Regions from separate parts of the Paenibacillus sp. UMB7766-LJ446 genome, predicted to be linked through region 2. Evidence: predicted binding sites of a transcription regulator. Region 2 holds the regulator's gene; the other holds the start of a gene.
The links. Region 2 encodes Rex, which represses fermentation and respiration genes when NADH is low (regulators of the CRP and FNR family bind a similar motif). Its sites were predicted from a motif close to TTGTGAAATATTTCACAA; they were not measured.
Positions count from the first base shown of each region.

Region 1: a site for Rex is predicted at 6,206-6,223, ahead of adhE (bifunctional acetaldehyde-CoA/alcohol dehydrogenase). Genes of this name have one in related genera too.

Region 1 covers NZ_JASOYM010000008.1:163,925-175,448, reverse strand. Annotated here, with positions in the region: gene pflA (pyruvate formate-lyase-activating protein) at 1-632, opposite strand, end outside; gene pflB (formate C-acetyltransferase) at 716-2,974, opposite strand; gene adhE (bifunctional acetaldehyde-CoA/alcohol dehydrogenase) at 3,513-6,125, opposite strand; gene QP794_RS20190 (Crp/Fnr family transcriptional regulator) at 6,555-7,271, shown strand; gene QP794_RS20185 (hypothetical protein) at 7,353-8,066, opposite strand; gene QP794_RS20180 (hypothetical protein) at 8,262-8,993, opposite strand; gene QP794_RS20175 (winged helix-turn-helix transcriptional regulator) at 9,162-9,458, opposite strand; gene QP794_RS20170 (ThuA domain-containing protein) at 9,780-10,508, opposite strand; gene QP794_RS20165 (sugar phosphate isomerase/epimerase family protein) at 10,533-11,501, opposite strand.
Region 2 covers NZ_JASOYM010000018.1:62,083-73,606, forward strand. Annotated here, with positions in the region: gene QP794_RS30255 (CCA tRNA nucleotidyltransferase) at 1-978, shown strand, start outside; gene QP794_RS30260 (biotin--[acetyl-CoA-carboxylase] ligase) at 965-1,942, shown strand; gene panB (3-methyl-2-oxobutanoate hydroxymethyltransferase) at 2,283-3,158, shown strand; gene panC (pantoate--beta-alanine ligase) at 3,155-4,051, shown strand; gene panD (aspartate 1-decarboxylase) at 4,044-4,427, shown strand; gene QP794_RS30280 (tetratricopeptide repeat protein) at 4,545-5,174, shown strand; gene dinG (ATP-dependent DNA helicase DinG) at 5,317-8,178, shown strand; gene QP794_RS30290 (redox-sensing transcriptional repressor Rex) at 8,415-9,068, shown strand; gene QP794_RS30295 (amidohydrolase) at 9,055-10,359, shown strand; gene QP794_RS30300 (cell wall elongation regulator TseB-like domain-containing protein) at 10,401-10,931, shown strand; gene QP794_RS30305 (hypothetical protein) at 11,235-11,524, shown strand, end outside.

The sequences.
Region 1 (11,524 bases), on a different contig from region 2:
AGCGCCTGCCATTTGTAAATACCCATCTGATGATAAGGCAGGATTTCGAACTTCTCAACACCATTTAGCGTTCCAATAAACCGCCCCAGATTAAGCAAATCTTCTTCCTCGTTGTGAATCCCGGGCACATACACATGGCGAATCCACATTTTCCGTCCATTGTCTGATAACCACTGTGCGGTGCGCAATGTTCTCTCGTTGGATTTGCCCGTCAGCTTGATATGCTTCTCATCATTGATGTGCTTCAGATCCAGCAGAACCAAATCCGTATTATCTAACAAATCATGAATCCGATCCGGTTCATTAAAACCGTTACTGTCCAGCGTAGTGTGCAATCCCCAGCGGCGTTTCGCTTCTTTGAAAACTTCGGCTACAAAATGAGCCTGCAATGTCGGCTCTCCGCCGGATACCGTAAGCCCTCCGCCGGAACTGCGGTAGTAGGAGAGGTACGGCTCAATTTCAGCCAGTACCTCCTCCACGCTCATTTCCCTGCCACCATCCAGTGCCCATGTATCAGGATTATGACAATACTGGCATTTGAGCAGACATCCCTGCATAAAAAGCACGAAGCGGATGCCTGGGCCGTCAACCGTCCCGAAAGTTTCGAGTGAATGAATATGTCCACTAACCATGCTGCCTCTTCCTTTCTGTATCCGCATCCGCTATGCGTTATTATAGAGATTCTACTGCTGTGAACCGTTGAGTTAAGCCCAAATTACATCGAACCGTGGAAGGTCCGGTTAATGACATCAAGTTGTTGCTCACGCGTCAGTTTAATGAAGTTAACCGCGTAGCCAGAGACCCGTACAGTCAGCTGTGGATAGTTTTCCGGGTGATCCATTGCGTCAATCAACTGCTGACGATCAAATACGTTCACGTTCAGATGGTGTGCCCCTTGACCAAAATAACCGTCCATCATGGCAACCAGATTGGATTTGCGTGTGTCTGACTCTTTTCCGAGTGCTTTAGGCACGATGGAGAATGTGTTAGAAATTCCATCAAGGCTGTGTTCGTACGGCAGTTTGGCTACTGAGCCAAGGGATGCCAATGCACCTTTTTTATCCCGACCATGCATTGGGTTCGCCCCAGGTGCAAACGGTTCACCTGCTTTACGGCCATCCGGTGTTGTACCTGTTTTCTTGCCGTACACTACGTTCGATGTGATCGTCAGTACAGATTGAGTTGGAATTGCATTACGATACGCTTTGTGTTTGCGAATCATGCCCATGAAGCTTTCCACCAGTTCAACCGCGATGCTGTCAACACTGTCTTCATTGTTACCGTAACAAGGGAACTCGCCTTCAATTTCAAAATCAATTGCGATGCCTTGTTCGTTACGGATCGGTTTGACTTTAGCATACTTGATTGCACTCAGAGAATCTGCTGCAACCGAGAGACCAGCAATACCGCAAGCCATCGTACGAACGATGTCACGGTCATGCAGGGCCATTTCGATACGCTCGTAGCTGTATTTGTCATGCATGTAGTGAATGACGTTGAGTGAGTTCATATACAGTTTGGCAAGCCATTCCATCATCGGTTTGAAACGTTTCATCACTTCATTGTAATCCAGTACTTCGCTCGTAATTGCTGGATATTCAGGGCCGACTTGTGCACCCGATTTCTCGTCACGACCGCCGTTGATTGCATACAGCAATGCCTTTGCCAGGTTGGCACGAGCGCCGAAGAACTGCATTTGTTTCCCGATCTTCATCGCAGATACGCAGCAAGCAATACCGTAATCATCTCCGTAGATCGGACGCATCAGATCATCATTTTCATACTGGATGGAGCTTGTTTCAATGGATACTTTCGTACAGTATTGTTTGAACGCTTCCGGAAGCTTGGTGGACCAGAGTACAGTCAGGTTCGGCTCAGGTGCAGGACCGAGGTTGTTCAGAGTATGCAGGAAACGGAAGCTGTTTTTCGTAACACGGGTTTCTCCATTTACGGACATACCGCCGATGGATTCGGTTACCCATGTTGGGTCTCCACTGAACAATTCGTTATAATCCGGCGTACGCAGGAACTTAACAATCCGCAGTTTCATTACAAAATGGTCAACCAGTTCCTGAGCTTGTTCCTCAGTTAGCAAGCCTTCTTGCAAATCACGCTCGATGTAAATATCAAGGAACGAAGAAACACGTCCAAGGGACATCGCCGCACCGTTTTGCTCTTTGATCGCAGCCAGGTAACCGAAGTAGAGCCATTGGAACGCTTCTTTGGCGGTTGTGGCTGGCAAGGAAATATCGAAACCGTGCATTTCACCCAGTTGTTTCAATTCCTGCAATGCACGAATCTGTTCGGACAGTTCTTCACGCAGGCGAATGACATCTTCATCAATCACATCGACTTCAAGTGCATTCAGTTCGCCTTTTTTATTCCGAATCAGGAAGTCCACACCATAGAGAGCTACCCGGCGATAGTCACCGATGATCCGGCCACGGCCGTAAGCATCCGGCAGACCGGTAATAATGCCTGCTTTACGTGCTGCACGCATGTCGGATGTATAAGCATCAAATACGCCTTGGTTATGTGTTTTGCGGATGTTCGTAAATATATCAATGACGCCTTGTGGCATCTCAAAACCATAAGCTTCACAAGCATCAATCATCATGCGAATTCCACCAAATGGCTGAATGGAACGTTTGAATGGAGCATCCGTTTGAACACCAACAATCTGTTCTTTGGATTTATCCAGATAACCGGGTTGGTGAGAAACAATCGTTGCTGGCGTATTTACGTCAACATCGAGTACCCCGCCGTTATCGCGTTCTTTTTTGGTAAGATCGGAAACGATATCCCATAACTCTTTCGTATTTTGGGTTGCACCTGCAAGAAATGCTTCGTCGCCATAGTAGGGTGATAAGTTGCGTGCCAGAAAATCATTCACATCTACGGATTTCGTCCATGTTCCTTTGGTAAAGTTTCTCCAGCCTGTTTGTTGTTTGACATCTTTTTCGATCACCGACATAGTAATCCCTCCACAAATTTGGATTTCCGGACACATGACAGGATGCTTCACTCGTCTCATCTGTGCCCAGAGCCGCGATTAATGTGATAAATTTCACATGTGAGCCGGAACATGTTCTCTCTACTTGGGAACCGGAACCGCGGATGAATGTTTTTCTTACATTTTCAGTATACGTCTTCGCTCTTTCAACATCTGTGATTTATATCACAAAGTTTGTGACCATCCTCACTTCACCTATGCTGTATCAAGGTGAATTTAACACTTTACACAGGATCACTGCGTGGCAGAACAACCTTCCAATCGCTGTTATCCCCAGATTTTTTTGATCCCCTTTGAAAAAGGTGAAATCCGGGGATAAAGGCGAACGCTTCGCTTTTTCAGGTTATTTCTACCCCTCCGTTATCGTGTAAAGTGTTAAATTCAATGGCTACCCCAAGGATTCCGTATACCTTTTTACAGAAAAGACGGCAATCGGGGCTCCCCATTTCGGGGAACCCTGAACATATTGCCTCAACCTTAACCAGTTGTTTACTACTCTTTATTCAAACTTGCCGTAGAATGCATTGCGGTATACATCTGCCAGTTCAGTTACGAGCGGCATTTTTGGATTGGCGGTTGTACATTGGTCCTCGAATGCGCGGTCTGCCAGATACTCGACATGTGCTTCAAAGTCTTTGGCGTCAAATCCGATTTCCTGGAACGATTCTTCAATACCCAATGTTTTGTTCAGTTTGCGAATCGCATTGATGAGACTGGTAACCCCTTCTTCTGTCGTACGTGCAGGCAATCCCAGAATGCGGGCAATCTCGGCATAGCGCTCATCTGCAACAAAGTGCGAATATTTCGGGAACGATGCAAACTTCGTCGGTTTCTTCGCATTGTAGCGAATAACGTGCGGCATCAGGATCGCATTGGTACGTCCATGTGCGGTATGGTACTGACCGCCCCATTTATGTGCCAAGCTGTGGTTGATGCCCAAGAATGCGTTGGCAAAAGCCATACCAGCAATTGTCGAAGCATTATGCATTTTCTCACGAGCCAATTTGTCACCTTGCAGCGCCGATTGCTCGAGATACTGGAATACCAGTTGAATCGCTTTGATCGCGAGACCATCCGTGTAATCATTCGCCATGACGGATACATACGCTTCAATGGCGTGAGTCAATACGTCCATACCAGTATCTGCAACAGCGGTTTTAGGCAGAGAGTATACGAATTCCGGGTCTACGATGGCTACGTCTGGTGTTAACTCGTAATCTGCCAGCGGATATTTGGTGTTCCCTTGGTTCTTGTCTGTGATGACCGCGAACGATGTTACTTCCGAACCTGTGCCCGAAGTTGTCGGGATGGCTACGAATTTCGCTTTCACGCCGAGACGTGGATATTTGTAGATCCGTTTGCGGATATCCATGAATTTTTGTTTCAAGTCGTTGAAGTCTGTGTCCGGATATTCATAGAACAACCACATCGCTTTGGCAGCATCCATCGGTGATCCCCCGCCGAGTGCGATAATGCAGTCTGGTTGGAAGCGGCGCATCATTTCCGTACCGCGGTCTACCGTTGTTGTCGATGGATCGGGTTCTACATCAGAGAACACTTCAATGGCTACTGGCATTTGACGTTGACGCAGATAGTGCTCTACTTTTTCCACATAACCGAGTTTGACCATCATGGCATCCGTAATAATAGCTACGCGTGTGATGTCCGGCATTTTGGCAAGATACTGTGTTGCACCTTTTTCGAAGTAGACTTTGTTCGGCACTTTGAACCACTGCATATTCACGGTACGGCGAGCCACCCTTTTCACGTTGATTAAGTTCACAGCGGTTACGTTGGAAGAAGTCGAGTTACGTCCGTACGATCCGCAGCCCAGTGTCAGTGAAGGCATATTGGTGTTGTAGATGTCACCGATGGCGCCGTGTGTGGATGGTGAATTCACGATAATCCGTCCGGTTTGCAGACGATCTGCGAATTTGCCAATCACTTCTTCGTTCGTCGAATGAATAACGGAGGAGTGACCCATGCCGCCAAAAGCAACCACTTCTGCTGCACGCTCAATCCCTTCAGCTGCCGTTTTCACTTTGTAACAAGCCAGTACCGGGCTTAGTTTTTCAGCCGACAATGGGAATTTCGTGCCTACACCTTCAATCTCGGCTACGAGAATTTTGGTGCCAGCAGGAACCTCGATACCGCACATTTTCGCAATGCTGACTGCAGATTGACCCACAATCGCCGGATTCACCGCACATTTCTCAGCGTTAATCGCACCTGCGGTCAGTTTCGCAGCCTCATCCTTGTTCACAAAGTAACAGCCGTTGGCGATCATTTTCTTTTTCACCTGATCAAAGATCGGTTCCTCGATGATGACCGCTTGCTCGGAAGCACAGATCATGCCGTTATCAAACGATTTGGACAAAATCAGATCCGTTACCGCTTGATTGATATCTGCACTTTTTTCAATAAAGCAAGGAACGTTCCCTGGCCCTACGCCCAGTGCCGGTTTACCACAGCTGTATGCAGCCCGTACCATGCCTGATCCGCCTGTTGCCAGAATGAGTGCCACATCATTATGATTCATCAGCGCATTTGTGCGATCCATGGAAGGATCGTCAATCCACTGGATACAATCCGCTGGAGCGCCATGCTTCACTGCAGCATCAAGAAGAATTTCCGCGGCTTCCCGGCTACAGTTCTGTGCAGATGGGTGGAAACCGAAGATGATCGGGTTACGCGTTTTGATGGAGATCAGTGCTTTGAACATTGTGGTGGATGTCGGATTCGTTACCGGGGTAATCCCCATGATTATGCCGACAGGCTCCGCAATTTTCTGGAAGCTTTCGTATTCGTTATCTTCAATAACCCCTACTGTTTTGTCATATTTAATGCTATGATACACATATTCTGTTGCAAATATATTTTTGGTGATTTTATCCTCATACACACCCCGGCCTGTTTCTTCCACGGCCATTTTGGCGAGCATCATATGTTTGTCCAGACCTGCCAGTGCCATTGCTTGCACGATGCGGTCAATCTGTTTCTGATCCATGGACATGAATGCTGCGTGTGCTTTATTCGCTTTGTCAATTAACGTTTGAATATACTGACCTGCTGTCGGTTCTTTTACTGGGGCGACTTCGTTCTTTACAGCCATCTCCCTCATCCTCCTAAAGGTTCGTATTGGTTTGTCTCTCTTCTTTACATTCACATCGTACCATGGGTAAAGGGTAAATTATGTGATTTTTTTCACAAAGTATAACAAATTTAATTTAAGTTTTTTAATGTCTCCCCACCGCCATTTATTCTTCCTATTTAAATTATAGGGCTGTCAGATTCATCCTCCCCTTTAGAAAGTGAATTTAATCACAATGTTTGAAATTTCGCCATTTTTGCCCCCTTTCCATGCCCCTCAAACGGCAAGATAAGGTATATACTGAACTTAAAAATTGAACCACCGCAATTTGTACCGTCCTTCCCGGCCGAGAGATGACCCTGATCAGGACGGCAACGGTTTGCGGCGAACCACGGGGGCCGGACCAAGCTACAGAAGGCCGTCCGATGGACACAAAGGGGAGATAGACTTATGAGAGAACAACTGAGTGTACTGGAAAAACGCGGCAATACCAACTGTTTCTCGGAAGCGAATTTCAACCATCTGCTCGTAACGATGAAGGACAGAACCTATCCGGAAGGAACCCATCTGTATTGGGAAGGAGATGTCTCTGACAAACTTTATTATATGAAACGGGGCCGGGCACAGATTACCAAATCCACGGATGAAGGCAAGGAATTGATTATGTACATGTATCAGTCCGGGGATATGATTGGTCAGGCTGACCCGTTCTTCGGGTCCAAACACAGCTTTTCGGCCGAGGTACTTGAGGATAGTGAAATCGGAGTACTGGAGCACAAAGACCTGGAGATGCTGATCTGCCAACATTGCGACTTCGCCATCGATTTTATGAAATGGATGGGTATCCATCACCGGTTGACCCAGACAAAATTCCGTGATTTGATGTTATATGGCAAACCGGGCGCGCTCTGCTCCACGCTGATTCGGTTGTCCAATTCATATGGTGAGCCTCATGGAAATCATGTCATCATTCATAAAAAAATAACCCACACGGATTTGTCCAATATGATTGGAGCGACCCGAGAAAGTGTCAACCGCATGTTAAGCGATCTGCGCAAAAAAGATGCCATTGAATATGACAACGGTATGATCGTCATCAAGGATCTGCACATGCTGCAGGGCATCTGCCACTGCGAACTGTGTCCTAACGAGATTTGCCGGATCTGATGCTTCCCCCGCCCTGGCACCCCCTGATATGCAAATGAAAAAAGCCCAATCTTCGTTACAGAAGATGGGCTTTTGTTATGCTTAAGATACAGTAGTCAACTCGAGCTTTACTGCATCACGTGGATTCAACTTCATGTCCAAACCGTTTTCCATCAGTTCCTTGTCATTCACCATGATCATCCAGCGTTGATTCATCCGGGGAATTACATTTTCAACGGAAACAACAAATTTGTTGTTCTCCGACATTCTTACAATCCCACTGGACTTTAATACATCACGCACCGTACATTCCTGAACATACACCCCGGCATATTGACGATTGAGATTCGGCATAATATTTCCGCCGCTCACCTTGAGCAATGTTGTTTGGTAAGCAACATCGTCTCCCCCATTGTCAGCGGCTTTCACATATATGATCACTTCATCTTTGGCATGAAGCTCCATGTCCCAATTTTCGGGGTCAATATCCTTGCCGTTCAATTTGACAGCCCAGCTGAGCGAGGAATCCAACGAAACTTCCCCAACGGATTGGATCCGCTTTCCATCTGCCGTAAAATCAACAAGTCCACTGTTCAATAGTGCTTTCTTGAGCGTCAGACCTTCACTAAAATCTCGCTTAATAGACTTCGTTGCGTCAGGCAAAAAAGTACTGCCATCCACTGCCACTGTAATTGTATTCTGTGATTCGGTCTCTTTGACGATAGGCTGTTCGGAAGGCTGTGTCTCGCTACACCCGGCCAATATAACCAGAATAAGCAGACATATACCTATGTAACCGGGGATTCTCTTCTTCATGTAGGTAACACCACCCTGCGTAAAATCATTCACCCTGTTGTCCATAACCTCTATTATGGCACAACATTCATGCAAAAAAAGTGTCAATGCCGTTACTTTTCCTCCAGTAGCGTCCATAACTGGGTGGTACAACACAAAGAGCCTGCAAGCAGGCTCTTTGGCTCCAATCATCACTACAGTCTATTAGGTACGTTATTACTGGACACAAGCCTGCATATAGGTGCGGCCTCCGTCTCCATCCTTCAGATAAGGATTAAGTCCAAAGAACTGTTCCTCCGACACATACACCCCTGTCAACAAACGCCCTTCGAGCAACCCACCGTCCACCTGTACGCAGAATGAAGGTGCATCCACATATTCCTGGTAAAGTGGAATTTGACCAGATGGATGGTGAACCTTGGAGACCTTGCCTTGCTCATGCAGCGGCCGTTCAGAGAAATAGGTAGGTACAATATAACGTGCAATCACATCAAGCTCCTGTACTGTGTAAAAGGTGTCATCACCCAGCCAGGGAGCGAACATGCGAATCTTCTCATATTGTGACCATACAATCGCCTGAATCAGCATCTCCGCTCGAACAAAACGACCTTCGCCCACCCCCAGATACATACGTTCTTCATGAAAGGTAGCTTCGGCCTGCACCCCGATGGAATCGGGTTGTTTCAGCTCACATCCGATACATTTCCAGCCTCTTGCTGTCTGAATCCATTTTTGCAGTACCGCCGGAGCCGTTCCCTGACCATTGCTATTCGTGGAATGAGTCTTCTCTCCTGCGACATCATCCTTCACCGACGGGGAATATACAGTGCGATTAAATAGCTCCGCAGCTTTTTTGTAGATCAGATGTACCTGAATGGATGCGCTCTCAAGTTCTGCAATATCTTGCTTGCCGTAGCGTACTTCACGGGATAAGCTTTCTTCTCTCATGACAAGTGGCCTCCTCGCTCCGGCCGCCTGCGGCCATTTTATTTTACAATTATACTACAACTCGCGACAACATGTGCAGAACCCTTAAGACAAAAACTCCTGATTTCCACTGGAAATCAAGAGCCTTTATCCCATCAGTTCATTTAGTTTGAGCTAAGGGATCAGTTACTACTCAACCCACTGCTCTGCCCAGTCTTGAATTTGATTCATAACGGGCTGTAGCGCCTTGCCTTTCTCTGTCAGTTCATATTCGATACGAACCGGCGTCTCTGGATAGACATGGCGGATCAGAATGCCTTCGCTCTCCAGATCCTTCATCCGCTCTGACAACATCTTGTCACTCATCGATGGAATCAGGTTGGAGATATCCTTGAATCGCTTCGAACCACTCATCAACGTTTGAATAATCAGACCGTTCCAGCGCTTACCCAGAAAGGAAAACGCTGTCTCAAAGCGCGGACACATCCGCAGATCTTGGCCTTCCACATTAATCACCTCTTTAGAGATCACTCAACTTACGTTTAGTTAGTATATTTCATAATAACATATTTAAGTCTCAAAGAAAACGTCTGCCGCTAAAAAGTTAAAATTTTAGGGGCATAACTCAACTTCGATGATACAACTCAGTATACATCACATGGGACAGAGGAACCATGGGAAAATATCGTCTAACTCCCATGTACCTATCTTACCCAAAAAGAACCCAGCTGCCACAGTCATACTCGACTTGGAGAAGGGTTCTCTGGTATATCGTTTATTTATGCATTCACAAAGCCAATTTAGGGCTTAAACCAGTACGTTTCCAAGCGCTCTTACAGGCTCGCTGAAGCCAAATTCCGGCTTAACGTTGCGCGCAGGATATGCCCACTTCACTCCATTGCTGATTACTTTTAGAATTTCCGGGTTGTAGAAGGTCGGGTATGTTTCGTGACCTGGGCGGAAATAAAAGATTTTTCCTGAACCGCGGAGGAACGTACATCCACTCCGGAATACCTCTCCGCCTTGGAAGTTGCTTACAAACACCAGCTCATCCGGCACTGGAATATCGAAGAATTCCCCGTACATTTCTTCTTTTTCCAAAATAATCTTGCTATTGATACCCTCGGCAATCGGGTGGGACGGATTCACACACCAGATAATCTCCTGCTCATTGGCTTCACGCCATTTCAGATCACAACTTGTCCCCATCAACGCCTTGAATGGCTTGGAGAAGTGACCGGAGTGCAGCACAATCATTCCCATACCATCCAGGACCCGCTGTGCAACCTTCTGGGTAATCTCGTCGCTCACGCGATCATGTGCCATATGTCCCCACCATATGAGCACATCTGTAGAATTCAGCACCTCATCACTTAATCCATGCTCAGGCTGATCCAGTGTTGCCGTGCGAATAGCAAAACCTTCGCCTCCCAGTCCGTTTGCCAACGCCATGTGCAAACCTTCTGGATAGACTTCTCTTACTTCATCGTGAATTTTCTCATGGACAAATTCATTCCAAATGGTGACGTTAATCATATTCAATTTCCCCCTAGTGTAACTCTAAACCCACCACATATCTCCCAGCGGTTCTTCAATCAATACTTGTTGGAGATTTTGCACTGCTTTAGAGAATCCTTCTTCTACCGACATCAGACCATCTTCGTGTTCAATACTTACAACATAATCATATCCGACCAGACGCAGAGCACTAATAATATCAGCCCAAGTCTTGTTATCATGACCATAACCGACCGAGCGGAATTGCCAAGCACGATCAAGCATGTTGGTGTAATCCTGCATATCCGTTACACCATATTTGTTTACGTTAATTGGATCAATCGTTGTATCTTTCGCGTGGAAGTGATGAATCGCACCTTCACGTCCCAGAATGTGGATCGCTTGTACCGGATCAATCCCTTGCCACCACATGTGGCTTGGGTCCAGGTTCGCGCCAATCACTTCACCTGCTGCTTCACGCAGTCTCAGCAAGGTAGCTGGTGTATGCACCGAGAATCCACCGTGCAGTTCCAGTCCCACTTTTACATTGTGATCCGCAGCGAACTTACCCCACTCTGTCCAGTAAGGGATAACTTTGTTGTCCCATTGCCATTTGAGAACTTCCTGGAAGTCATTCGGCCATGGTGCAACAGGCCAGTTCGGATATTTGGCATCCTCATGGTCTCCCGGACAACCGGAGAATGTATTTACGACAGGCACTTCCAGCTTCTCAGCCAGTTCTACCGTTTTAACAAAATCATCGTGAAATCCCTTTGCAATATCCTTTTGTGGATGAAGCGGGTTACCGTGACAGCTCAATGCGCTGATGGTCAGACCACGGGATTCTACTGCATTTTTGAAGTTTTTCAATGCTGTCGGGTTGCTCAGAAGCTCATCCGGTTTGCAATGCGCATTTCCTGGATGTCCACCTGTTCCGATTTCTACTGCTTTCAAGCCTTTGGATGCTACATAGTCGAGTGCATCCTCCAATTTACGTCCTCCGAATAATACCAAAAATACGCCGAGTTTCAAGTGCGATTCCTCCCTAGATTAGA
Region 2 (11,524 bases):
GTGCAGGATGTCAAAGAGGATTTGCAGCGGCGTGACTTCACGATGAATGCTCTCGCTGTGGATCGGGACGGAAATATCGTTGATCCTTTTGGTGGACAGTTGGATATTCAGGATGGACGGGTCAGATGTGTGGGATTGGCGACTGAGCGCTTCGGTGAAGATGCGTTGCGGATGCTTCGGTGTGTTCGTTTTGCTTCGGTATTTGATTTTAAAATTGCCCACAACACCTGGAAGGGGCTAATTCGACAAAAGGATCTGCTACAACATATCGCCATGGAAAGAGTACGTACCGAAATGGCGAAAATGATGGCAGGCCCACATCCGCTGCACGGTCTGGAATTGCTGTTTCGAAGCCAGGCGCTGGAGCATGTGAAGGCACCAATCCGCATGGAACGATTCAATAAAGACCTCCTGTCCAATATGGAACAATTGGTAGAAGAAAATGTATTATTACGCTGGTCCCTGCTGCTGATTGCCGGCCATTATACCAGGGATGAAGCAGATGCTTTACTTCGAAAATGGACATTTTCTAATGATGATCGTTCCCGCATTAGTGGAGTTCTCCAGGTCGAACAGTTAATCAAGGCTGTCGTACAAGAGCAGAAGGATGAAGAGGCACTGCGTTCAGAATGGATTGTAACTGTGCTCTCTAGCGGACGTCAGGCGACAGAGGACTGGCTCATGATTCAACGACTGCTTCCAACAGGCTGGCGAGAACATAATGTGCTGCACGAAGAACAGATTGTTGTAATACAGTCCCGAGGTGCTGAATGGAGTCAATCCATGAAGGTATATGAACTGAAAGATCTGCATATTACGGGTGAGAACGTTTTGCAGCAACTTGGACGCAAGGGCGGACCATGGCTGGGACAACTGATGAAACATCTCCTAAGAGAGACTGCGATCGGAAATATAGCGAATCAGCATGATATGCTGACCAACGAAGTAAAGCGGGTGGCTGCAGATGACAAAGCATGAGGATCTGTTACATATGTTGCTGAATGCAGAGGGGGAGTTTGTGTCTGGTGAAGAGATCAGTCGCAACCTGTCCATTAGCCGAACAGCCGTGTGGAAGCACGTAAACAAACTGCGTGACATGGGTTATGAGTTTGAAGCCGTATCACGCAAAGGGTACCGCTTGGTCACGAAACCGGACAGCATTGATGCCACTGCGCTACAGCTGGCACTGGAAACAACGGTGTTTGGCCGGAAAGCCATAATCCTGAATTCCACGTTGTCCACCCAAGGTGATGTTCAGCAGATGGCTGAGCAAGGGCAGAGCGAAGGAGCAGTTGTTCTGGCGGAAGAACAGACGGGAGGGCGAGGCCGCTTTGGACGTAAATGGTTCTCCCCACCCGGGAGAGGTATCTGGATGAGCGTTCTTATGCGCCCTGAACTTGCTCTGCAAAATACACCACAGCTGACCTTATTAACGGGTGTGGCCGTGTGTCGTGCTATTCGGTCATATACAGGCGCAGATGCTGGGATCAAATGGCCTAATGATCTTTTGATAGCTGGTCGGAAGGTATGTGGGATTCTGCTTGAATCAACTGTTGAAGATCACGAAGTGCGTTATTGTGTAGCGGGCATAGGTGTTGATGTTAACTTTGATTCGAAGGATTACCCTGAAGATTTGATATCCATTGCAACTTCACTCAAAATTGAGACGGGACAAACCATAGACCGGACTAGACTTGCAGCGGCCATTCTCTCGGAATTGGAGCGTTTATATTTTTTGTATCAAAAAGAAGGCTTCGGTGTGATCTCTTCACTCTGGGAAGCTTTGTCCGTATCCATGAATCGTGAAATTAAGGTGGCTAATCCACAGGGCATCATCGAAGGTACAGCAATGGGCATTGATCCTTCTGGAGCATTGATTGTGGAGAAGCCAAACGGTGAGCGTGTCTCGGTTTACTCTGGTGAAGTTTCATTGGTAAATTAAACAATTTGTCGAATTTACACCGTCAAAATGAACATAAGACGTGAACTTTGGGCAGAACTTTGGTATACTGTGTTCGTGAGGCGATATCGGCTATTATAGACCGAATTGCACTCCGGCAATAGTATGCTTTGTTCTGCTTCACATTTGTTGCAGTGACAAGGCAGGAATGGTAATAAATGAATAAAGTGAGTTGTTGGATTCTGCTCTGAGCCGAAGAGGACCGAGACAGAAGGGACGATCGCAAGTGACTCTTTTTTGACTTTTCGGGACTTTTTAGTGGAAACTAAAAGGTTTTTTTGTTGCGTTTAAATTGAAAAGATGAGAGGAGCCATGACGAAAAATGGCAAATAAACAAGCATTGAATATTGTGAAAATGAAAAAATATAAGCAGGACGGCGTGCCGCTTAGTATGATTACAGCTTACGATTATCCGACAGCTCAATTGGCTGAGGAAGCAGGTATCGATCTGATTCTGGTGGGTGATTCACTGGGGAACGTGGTGCTGGGTTATAACTCTACCTTACCTGTTACTATTGACGATATGGTGTACCATACACGCTCTGTAGTGCGTGGTGCGGGAAATACGTTTATCGTTGCTGATATGCCCTTTATGACGTACCATGGCAGCGTGGACGAGACACTCAAAGGTGTCCGTCGCCTGATGCAGGAAGGACATGCACATGCGGTCAAGATGGAGGGCGGCCTCGAAATCGCAGATACGGTAAAAGCGGTTGTTCAAGCTGGTGTGCCAGTTCTTGGACATATTGGACTGACTCCTCAATCCGTGAATCAAATTGGTGGTTATCGCATTCAGGGCAAGGATGCTGCAGATGCCCGACGTCTCATGGACGAAGCCAAGGCGCTTGAAGCGGCCGGAGCTTTCGGCATTGTACTGGAATTGGTCACTGAAGAAGTGGCAAGAGCGATCTCGGAAGAACTGACTATTCCAACAATTGGTATAGGCGCAGGCAGAGGATGTGATGGTCAGGTACTGGTATTCCATGATGTAGTTCAGTATGCTTCCCCATACACGCCAAAACGCTTTGTCAAAACGTATGGAGACGTAGGTACACTAATTCGCAATAGCATTGAGTCCTATGTGAAAGAAGTTAAGGACCGCTCGTTCCCGGCTGAAGAGCATGTATTTACCGCTGCTGACGGCGTTCTAGATCAACTGTACGGACAACGTAAAGAAAAGGTGGAGACCAACGTATGAAAGTGATACGGACAATCGCAGAATTAAGACAAGAACTTAGCTTGCAACGTCAGTCGATTCAGTCCAGAGAGTCGGTTGTAGGACTTGTGCCTACGATGGGATTTCTTCATGAAGGCCATGCAAGTTTGATGCATGCGGCCAAACAACAAAGTGATATCGTGGTTTTGAGCATATTTGTAAATCCGATTCAATTCGGTCCCAATGAAGACTTTGACAGTTACCCTAGGGATGAAGCCAGAGATGTGGAAACAGCACGTGCAAAAGGAGTGGATATCGTATTTATTCCCTCTGTTGAAGAGATGTATCCACAGCCTACACAAACGACCGTATCGGTTTCCCGTTTAACGGATCGCTTATGCGGTGCTTCCCGTCCGGGTCATTTTGACGGAGTAACTACGGTCGTCTCGAAGCTGTTTAATATTGTACAACCGCAGCGTGCATTTTTCGGCATGAAGGACGCACAGCAGGTTGCTGTGATCCAACAGATGGTTAACGATTTGAACATGGCAGTAGAGATTGTACCATGTCCTATTGTCCGTGAAAGTGATGGTTTGGCGCTTAGTTCTCGGAACGTGTACCTCAGCACAGAACAACGTCAGGAAGCTCTTGTTCTGTCCAAGGCACTGCGTGTGGCACAGGAAGCTGTAGATGCAGGGACGGCGATGACAGCAGCGGATATCCGCGGCATATTGCGCCAGAATATTGAACGTTCACCAATGGCCGTGATTGATTATGCTGAAATTCAGGCTTTTCCAAGTTTGGAGCCACTTGCGGATCATGAAAAGGTTCATGGCCGGGACGATCTGCTGATCGCACTTGCAGTAAAATTCGGCAAAACCAGATTGATTGACAATATAAGACTGCAAAAATCGGAGGTGCTGTCCCATGTTTAGAACACTAATGAAATCCAAAATTCACCGGGCAACCGTTACAGAAGCAAACCTGAACTATGTGGGTAGCATTACCATTGATGAAGATCTCATGGAAACTTCTGATCTAATGGAAAATGAGAAAGTACAAATTGTGAATAACAACAATGGTGCCCGTCTGGAAACCTATGTCATTCCAGGGCCACGTGGAAGTGGAGTCATCTGTTTGAATGGAGCAGCAGCCCGTCTGGTACAGCCTGGCGATACCGTCATTATCATTTCATATGCAATGATGTCTCAAGAAGAGGCAAATAATCACAAACCTACGGTTGTATTTGTGGATGGACAGAATAAACCAGTGCAAACAATGAAGCACGAAGTTCATGCGACGATTATGTAATCGACTGGTAAGGGGAATGAAATCGACCCATTCTACAAAAAATGAGTACAGGTCACTGCACTAATCCATTTTTTCAAGGGTGGGGATGCATCGATGTTCCAGCATGTTTTCGCAGAAATGAACGACATGTTAGATGAAATTATCAAGCGCTACCCTTCTGCTGAAGGCCTAAACAAACAGGAATTGCTGCAAAAGTGGAATTTGCTCAAGCGGATGAGTGACGGGATGATTGATGAGTGGCTGATGTTTGAAGAAAAAATGAGCCAGGTAAGGGAACGGGAATTGGATAAAGATAAGCCCGCCTCCCTTGAGCCTGAACAGGAAGCTGTTACCGCACTGCCAGAACTGCATCTGGAGTGTTTCAGTCGCGGTCAGGGTTATTTCAAACTGCAAATGTACCCGCAGGCTATTATGCAATTTTCCAGGGTTGTGACCGACTATCCAGAAAGTGCATTGACTCGATTTTACCTGGCGCTTGCTCATCTTAACCTGGAACAAACCGAGGAAGCTGGAATACACTTGCAGCGGATTATGCATCTGAACGGTTCGCCGAGATTGAAGGGACTTGTATGTAACGTCCTGGGCTGTATTGAGGCTAAACTCGCGAATCCTGAAGGTGCATGTTCACTATTTGCGCAGGCGCTTCAGTATGACCCGACGTTGACCGAACCGCTGTATAACATGGAAGCCTGTCGATTAAACAGCGGAAAATTGCAATATGCAAATCAGCTGACAGCCTTAAATTAAGGGCCATTCGGCGGCATAAAGACGGTGTTCCCTCCTCTGGCATAGCGGAGGGGACACCGCCTTTTTTGTCAGTTAATTTTCAAATGCCCTTTTTTTTGCTATGCTGTAACATAGACTGGAATGGAAGGGACCGTACATTGCAATGAAATTTGCCGTATTGGATTTCGAAACAACCGGCACGCAGTCCGACGGTGAGATTATACAAGCCGGACTTGCCATCATAGATCATGACTACAGCATAACTCAAATATATAGTTCTTATGTGAACCCAGGTGTACCGATTCCTCCGTTTATTACGGGGTTAACCGGTATTACTGATGAAGATGTAGCGGATGCTCCCTCATTGGAAGAGATGATGATGGAGATGGTTCCGCTACTCGACGATGTTGTTCTTGTTGGGCACAACGTTGCTTTTGATTTTCACTTTCTTCAAAATGCACTCGATCGCTGCGGTTACCTGCCGTTCACCGGACGTATTCTGGATACGATTGATTTCCTGAAGATCACGTTCCCGTCACTGGGCTCTTATCAACTCGGATATGTGTCTTCAGAATTCGGATTTCAGCATGACCGCCCTCATCAGGCAGACAGTGATGCTCTTGCGACAGCTTTTGTATTACTGAAGTGTCTCGATGAGCTGCGTGCATTGCCTCTGATCACGATTCAGCGCCTCAGTGATCTGTTTGCGCCAGAAGATAGTGACTTGGGTTGGTTCTTCGACGGAATGCGTACTGAGAAGGAATCAGAGCCGATTCAGGACCTGGATGGTCATACGTATTATCGCCAGCTCGCCCTGAACGTGAGTGACTGGACTGATATAGGTTCACCACGTGATGAGCGGGAGGGTAACCCGCTGGAAAACGTAAGTTTCGAGCAGTTTATGGATCAGGTTAGAGATAACCTGAAGGAGACGCTGGACCATTATGAGGAGCGTGAGGCGCAAACTCAGATGTTCAGCAGTGTACGACAAGCTTTGGATGAAGAGAAGCATCTATTGATTGAAGCTGGAACGGGTACTGGCAAATCGCTTGGTTATTTGTTGCCTGCCATCTATGAAAGTGTGAAACAGGAACAGAAAGTCATGGTCAGCACACATACCATCAACCTGCAGGAGCAATTGAGAGAGCGGGATATTCCTATGCTGACCCAAGTGGTTCCGTTCCCGTTCAAGGCAGCGGTGTTCAAAGGTCGTGGGCACTATCTGTGTCTGCGTAAGTTTGAGCATAAAATCAATAAACGTGAATTCGCTACACCGAAAGAGGATTATTTTACAGCAGCTCAGATGATTGTCTGGCTTACCCAGACGGAGACTGGAGACGACGAGGAGCTTAATCTAAGCGGGCGCGGTGGAGACTTCTGGGAGACGGTACAGAGTGAGTCTGAATCCTGTCTTGGACGCTCCTGTCCTTGGTTCCGTAAATGTTTCTATCATCGGGCCAAACATGAAGCCGGGCTGTCCGATATCGTCATAACGAATCATTCGAAATTGTTTACGGATGTCAAAGCAGCACATCAGCTGCTGCCAGCCTACGAAAGTCTTGTCATTGATGAAGCACATCATCTGGAGGATGTAGCAGGTAAGCATCTTGGTCTTCACATGAAATATTTTACGTTGGTTCATATATTGACCCGACTGTTTAAAGATAGCCGTAATGGCCAACTTCCGATGCTTCGTTCTCAACTGTCGGGTCATGAAAATTCGGTACAGTGGGGCTCCATGATTGATCAGATGTTCCCGCTTGCCGTTGAAGTTAAGGAGATATGGGATCGACTAAGCGATACACTGTTCGGCCTGCTGCCTGAACGTAGCGATGCTTCTCCAGGCGAGACTGGACAATTTTCACTTAGACTGAAGCCATCGCAAAAACCGGCCAAATGGCAGGAATTACAGGATGTAGAAAACCAAATCTATGTAACCCTAGGCGATTTGATTCGTAAAGGCGACAAGCTGCTGCTTGAAGTGAAAGAAGATCAGGATGATTATCAGTCCGATAGTCTGATTATGGATATCTCAGGACTGCTCAAGGACTTGGCAACGATCAAGGATAATCTGCGTTTCTTCATGCGCATGGATGATGCCAATACCGTGTACTGGATGGAGGCTAGCGGCCAGTTCCGCAGTAAATCACTGCAGCTCTATGCCGTTCCTGTCGATGTCAGTGCGCAATTGAAGGATATGTTCTTTGATAAAAAGAAAAGCGTTGTGCTTACATCGGCTACGCTCTCGGTTGACAAGTCATTTCAATTCATGATCGAACAGCTGGGCTTGCAGGAAGCTGCCGAGAATAACCGCTTGTTGACATCCATGCTGCCGTCACCATTCAACTATCGCGAACAGGCCCTGCTCGTCATTCCGCGTGATTTCCCAAGTGTGAAGGGCAGTGTAGGTGATGCCCACTTTGTGGATATGCTCGTGCATTCGCTCGCGGAAACGGCTATCGCGACTCGTGGACGCATGATGGTGTTGTTCACCTCCTACCGCATGCTGCGCCAGGTCTATGACCCGCTTAAGGAGGCCTTGTCAGGTAATGATATCTCTTTGCTCGGGCAAGGGGTGGACAGCGGCAGCCGTTCCAAGCTTACACGCCGCTTCCAGGATGCGAAAGCAACTGTACTTCTTGGCACAAGCAGCTTCTGGGAAGGAGTGGACATTCCTGGAGAGGCTCTGACCTGTCTTGCGATTGTCAGACTGCCGTTCCAGCCACCCAATCATCCATTAGTTGAAGCGAAGAGTGAGCTTTTGCAGCAACAGAAGAAAAATCCGTTTATGAAGCTGTCCGTGCCGCAAGCCGTTATCCGCTTCAAACAGGGATTCGGCAGACTGGTTCGTACGGGTAAAGACAGAGGTATTGTGATTGTATACGATACACGTGTCATTGAAGCATATTATGGCAAGTACTTTTTATATTCATTACCAGGTCCCAAAATGGAACACATGCTTACAGAGCAGATGGTTCCTCGTATTTCGGAATGGCTTGAGAGACCAACCGATGAACAGCAATAACAGCTATGCTCTGTAGCTTATATGATTGCATGAAGCCACTAATTGGCGGTAAAATTGAGCAATATCATTCATTCGTTTCATGAATAGTGAGTAAGCGATTAAAGAAGTAATTCAAGCAATTATCCATTATATAACAAAGAGCATCCTGTTTAATTCAGTCATCTTTTTGCATCGTTTTAGACAGGGTGCTCATCTTTTCATCTATCTATCGTGGCCTTGGTAAGGGGGAGCAATGAATGAAATCAGATAAAATTTCGGAAGCCGTGGTGCGAAGATTGCCTGTTTACTTGCGTTATTTGAATGAACTGCATCAGCGCGAAGTCAATACGGTTTCTTCACAAGAACTTGGATTGAGACTGGATTTGAATCCGGCTCAGATTCGTAAAGACCTGGCTTACTTCGGTGACTTTGGTCGTAAAGGGATCGGATATGACGTTTCATATCTCATCGAGAAGATCCGCCATATTCTGAAAATAGACCAGCAGATCAATGTAGCTCTTGTCGGAGCAGGTAATTTGGGACACGCCTTGTCCAATTACAATGCCTACCTCAAAGACAACATGAAGATTGTCGCTGTATTTGATGCCTACGGTCCGAAGATTGGAAGTCAAATTAACAGTCTGACGGTGCAACCGATGAATGAATTAACGGATTCGGTCAAAAAAGATAACATTCGTATAGGGATTATCACGGTTCCGGATACGGAAGCCCAAAATGTTGCCGATCAGTTGATTGAGTCAGGAATTGAAGCGATTCTGAATTTTGCGCCAACGATCCTGAAGACCCCGCCGCATATTCGCATTCATCATGCCGATTTTACGACGGATCTGCTTAGCCTTGCTTATTATTTGGAGAACGGAAAGGACGACGAGGAAGATGACGACAAATAGATGGGTAATTCACAACGGCAAATTTGCCGTGAGTGAGGGCACGAATTGGAAAGTGGTTCAAGGTTACATGGTTGTCGAGAATGACAAGATTGTGCATATTGGTGAGACTTTGCCGGAAGGAGACGAAAGTCTGACAAAGGTGGATGGAAAAGGACTGCTCTTCTTGCCGGGTCTGATCAATACGCATGGTCACGCGGCCATGTCGCTTCTGAGAGGTCATGGAGATGATTTGGCATTACAAGTATGGTTGCAGGAGAAAATGTGGCCAATGGAAGCCAAAATGACGTCTGAAGACGTATATTGGGGCACATCACTTTCCGTACTTGAAATGTTGAAAGGTGGAACAACAGCGTTTCTGGATATGTATGATCATATGGATCAGGTTGCAAAAGTGGTGGAACAATCCGGCGTTCGGGCTGCTCTGGCACGAGGGGTAATCGGACTTTGCTCAGCGGAAGAACAACAGCGCAAGCTGGAAGAATCCGCAGCATTTGCTCGTCAATGGAATGGACAAGCAGACGGAAGAATTACAACCGTAATTTCTCCACACGCACCTTACACTTGCCCTCCGGATTACATAGAGAAGTTGGTACAGGTTGCTCATGACCTGAATCTGCCTTTGCATACGCATATGTCTGAAACGCTTCGTGAAGTGGAACAGAACGTGGCTGATTACGGTCAACGTCCGGTTGCACATCTGGAGAAGCTAGGATTTTTCTCCCGTCCATCTCTGGTTGCACATGCGGTACATCTGAATGATGAAGAGATCGAAATTCTTGCATCACATGATGTAGCAGTTTCCCACAATCCAGGCAGTAACCTTAAATTGGCTTCGGGTGTTGCACGAGTACCTGATCTGCTGAAAGCAGGGGTGACCGTGTCCCTCGGAACAGATGGACCAGCAAGTAACAATAACCTCGATATGTTTGAAGAGATGAGACTTGCTGCTTTGATTCACAAAGGTGTGTCCGGTGATCCTACCGCAGTGCCAGCAGGGGAAGCACTTCTGCTTGGAACTTCGTATGGTGCCAAATCCATATTCCTGAACAATACAGGAGCACTGCAAACAGGCATGAAGGCTGACTTCATCGCCTTGAATATTGAACAAGCCCATTTCTATCCGCATACGGATCTGATTTCCCATACCATATACTCCGCATCAGCCAAAGATGTAGAGCATGTGTGGGTGGATGGTAAACAAGTGGTTAAACATGGCGAATGTCTTACGATGGATGAAGAGCGTATTTTGCGTGAGTCTCAACTGGCATTTGACGGTCTGCTTGCCCGTTAATTCCAAGGACAGCATCGTCATAGGGAAAGGAAGTTCGGCTTTTGAAGAAAAAAAAGAAGTGGATATGGATTTCGCTGCTGCTCCTGGTTCTGATTCTGTTTGGACTTCAGCGTTATTATGTCTATGTTACCCAGGATCAGCGCAAGGAAGAGGCGTTGGCCATACAGGCGGCCCAGGAACAGGTTGGGATTACGTCACACGAAGACCTGCGTAAGTATGTATGGGGTCAAAAAGACGGCGGAGACAACATATACTGGACCCTGATCGGTAAAAATAAGGATAACCAGGATGTATTGGTGTGGATCAAGTTTGATGAAAATAACAAGCCTGTGACAGGGACCAATGCGGTGCACAGTGAACTGCTGAAGAACGGCATGTCTGAAGCACAGATTCGAAATCGGTTCAGCTCTGAAGTTCCAGGCGGGGAGATCAAACGAATCATGCCAGGTGTTGTGAATGGAATCTATGTATGGCAAGTGTATTATAACGATGCTACTCACAATTATTACCGCTTTTACCGCTTTAGTAACGGGGAACAGGTTGACCTGGTCTATACGATTCCGAATAGCTAGAATCAGCAGACGTACTATTTTCTAAAAAGAATACAGTAAAGAACCGGCAGACGGAAACCCGACTGGACCGGTTCTTTGACGTGTTTTCTTGATCATTTTGGATTTGAATAGTTAAAATTAATAATTTATTCATATTTTCGCCTTAGATATTGTATATACGATGTGATATACTCAAATATGTATTCAAGGATACATCATACACAAATAAATCCTGTTAGACACATCACAGGACTTTACGTACACATATTCATATTCTTGCCTACAAGCTATAGAATGGGCCAAATTATAGGAGGGGTAACTCACTTGAAGATAAAAGTATTGCCTATTGCTCTGACTGCCGTCATTTCAGCCGTTGTGTTGTTTGGAGGTTGGTTTGTGTATCGTCATGTGGCTGTGCAAAGCCCAATTGAAAAGATGGTTACCCAGTACGATGGAGTCAATGATGTACAATTAACTATTAACCACAATGATGTACAGTTGAAACTCGATCTGCAGCCGGATGTTGATTTGGGCAGGTTGGTACAATATATTCACAAAGAAGGACAAACCCTGATTGGCACTCGTTCGTTGAAGCTGGATGTCGTGGATCATTC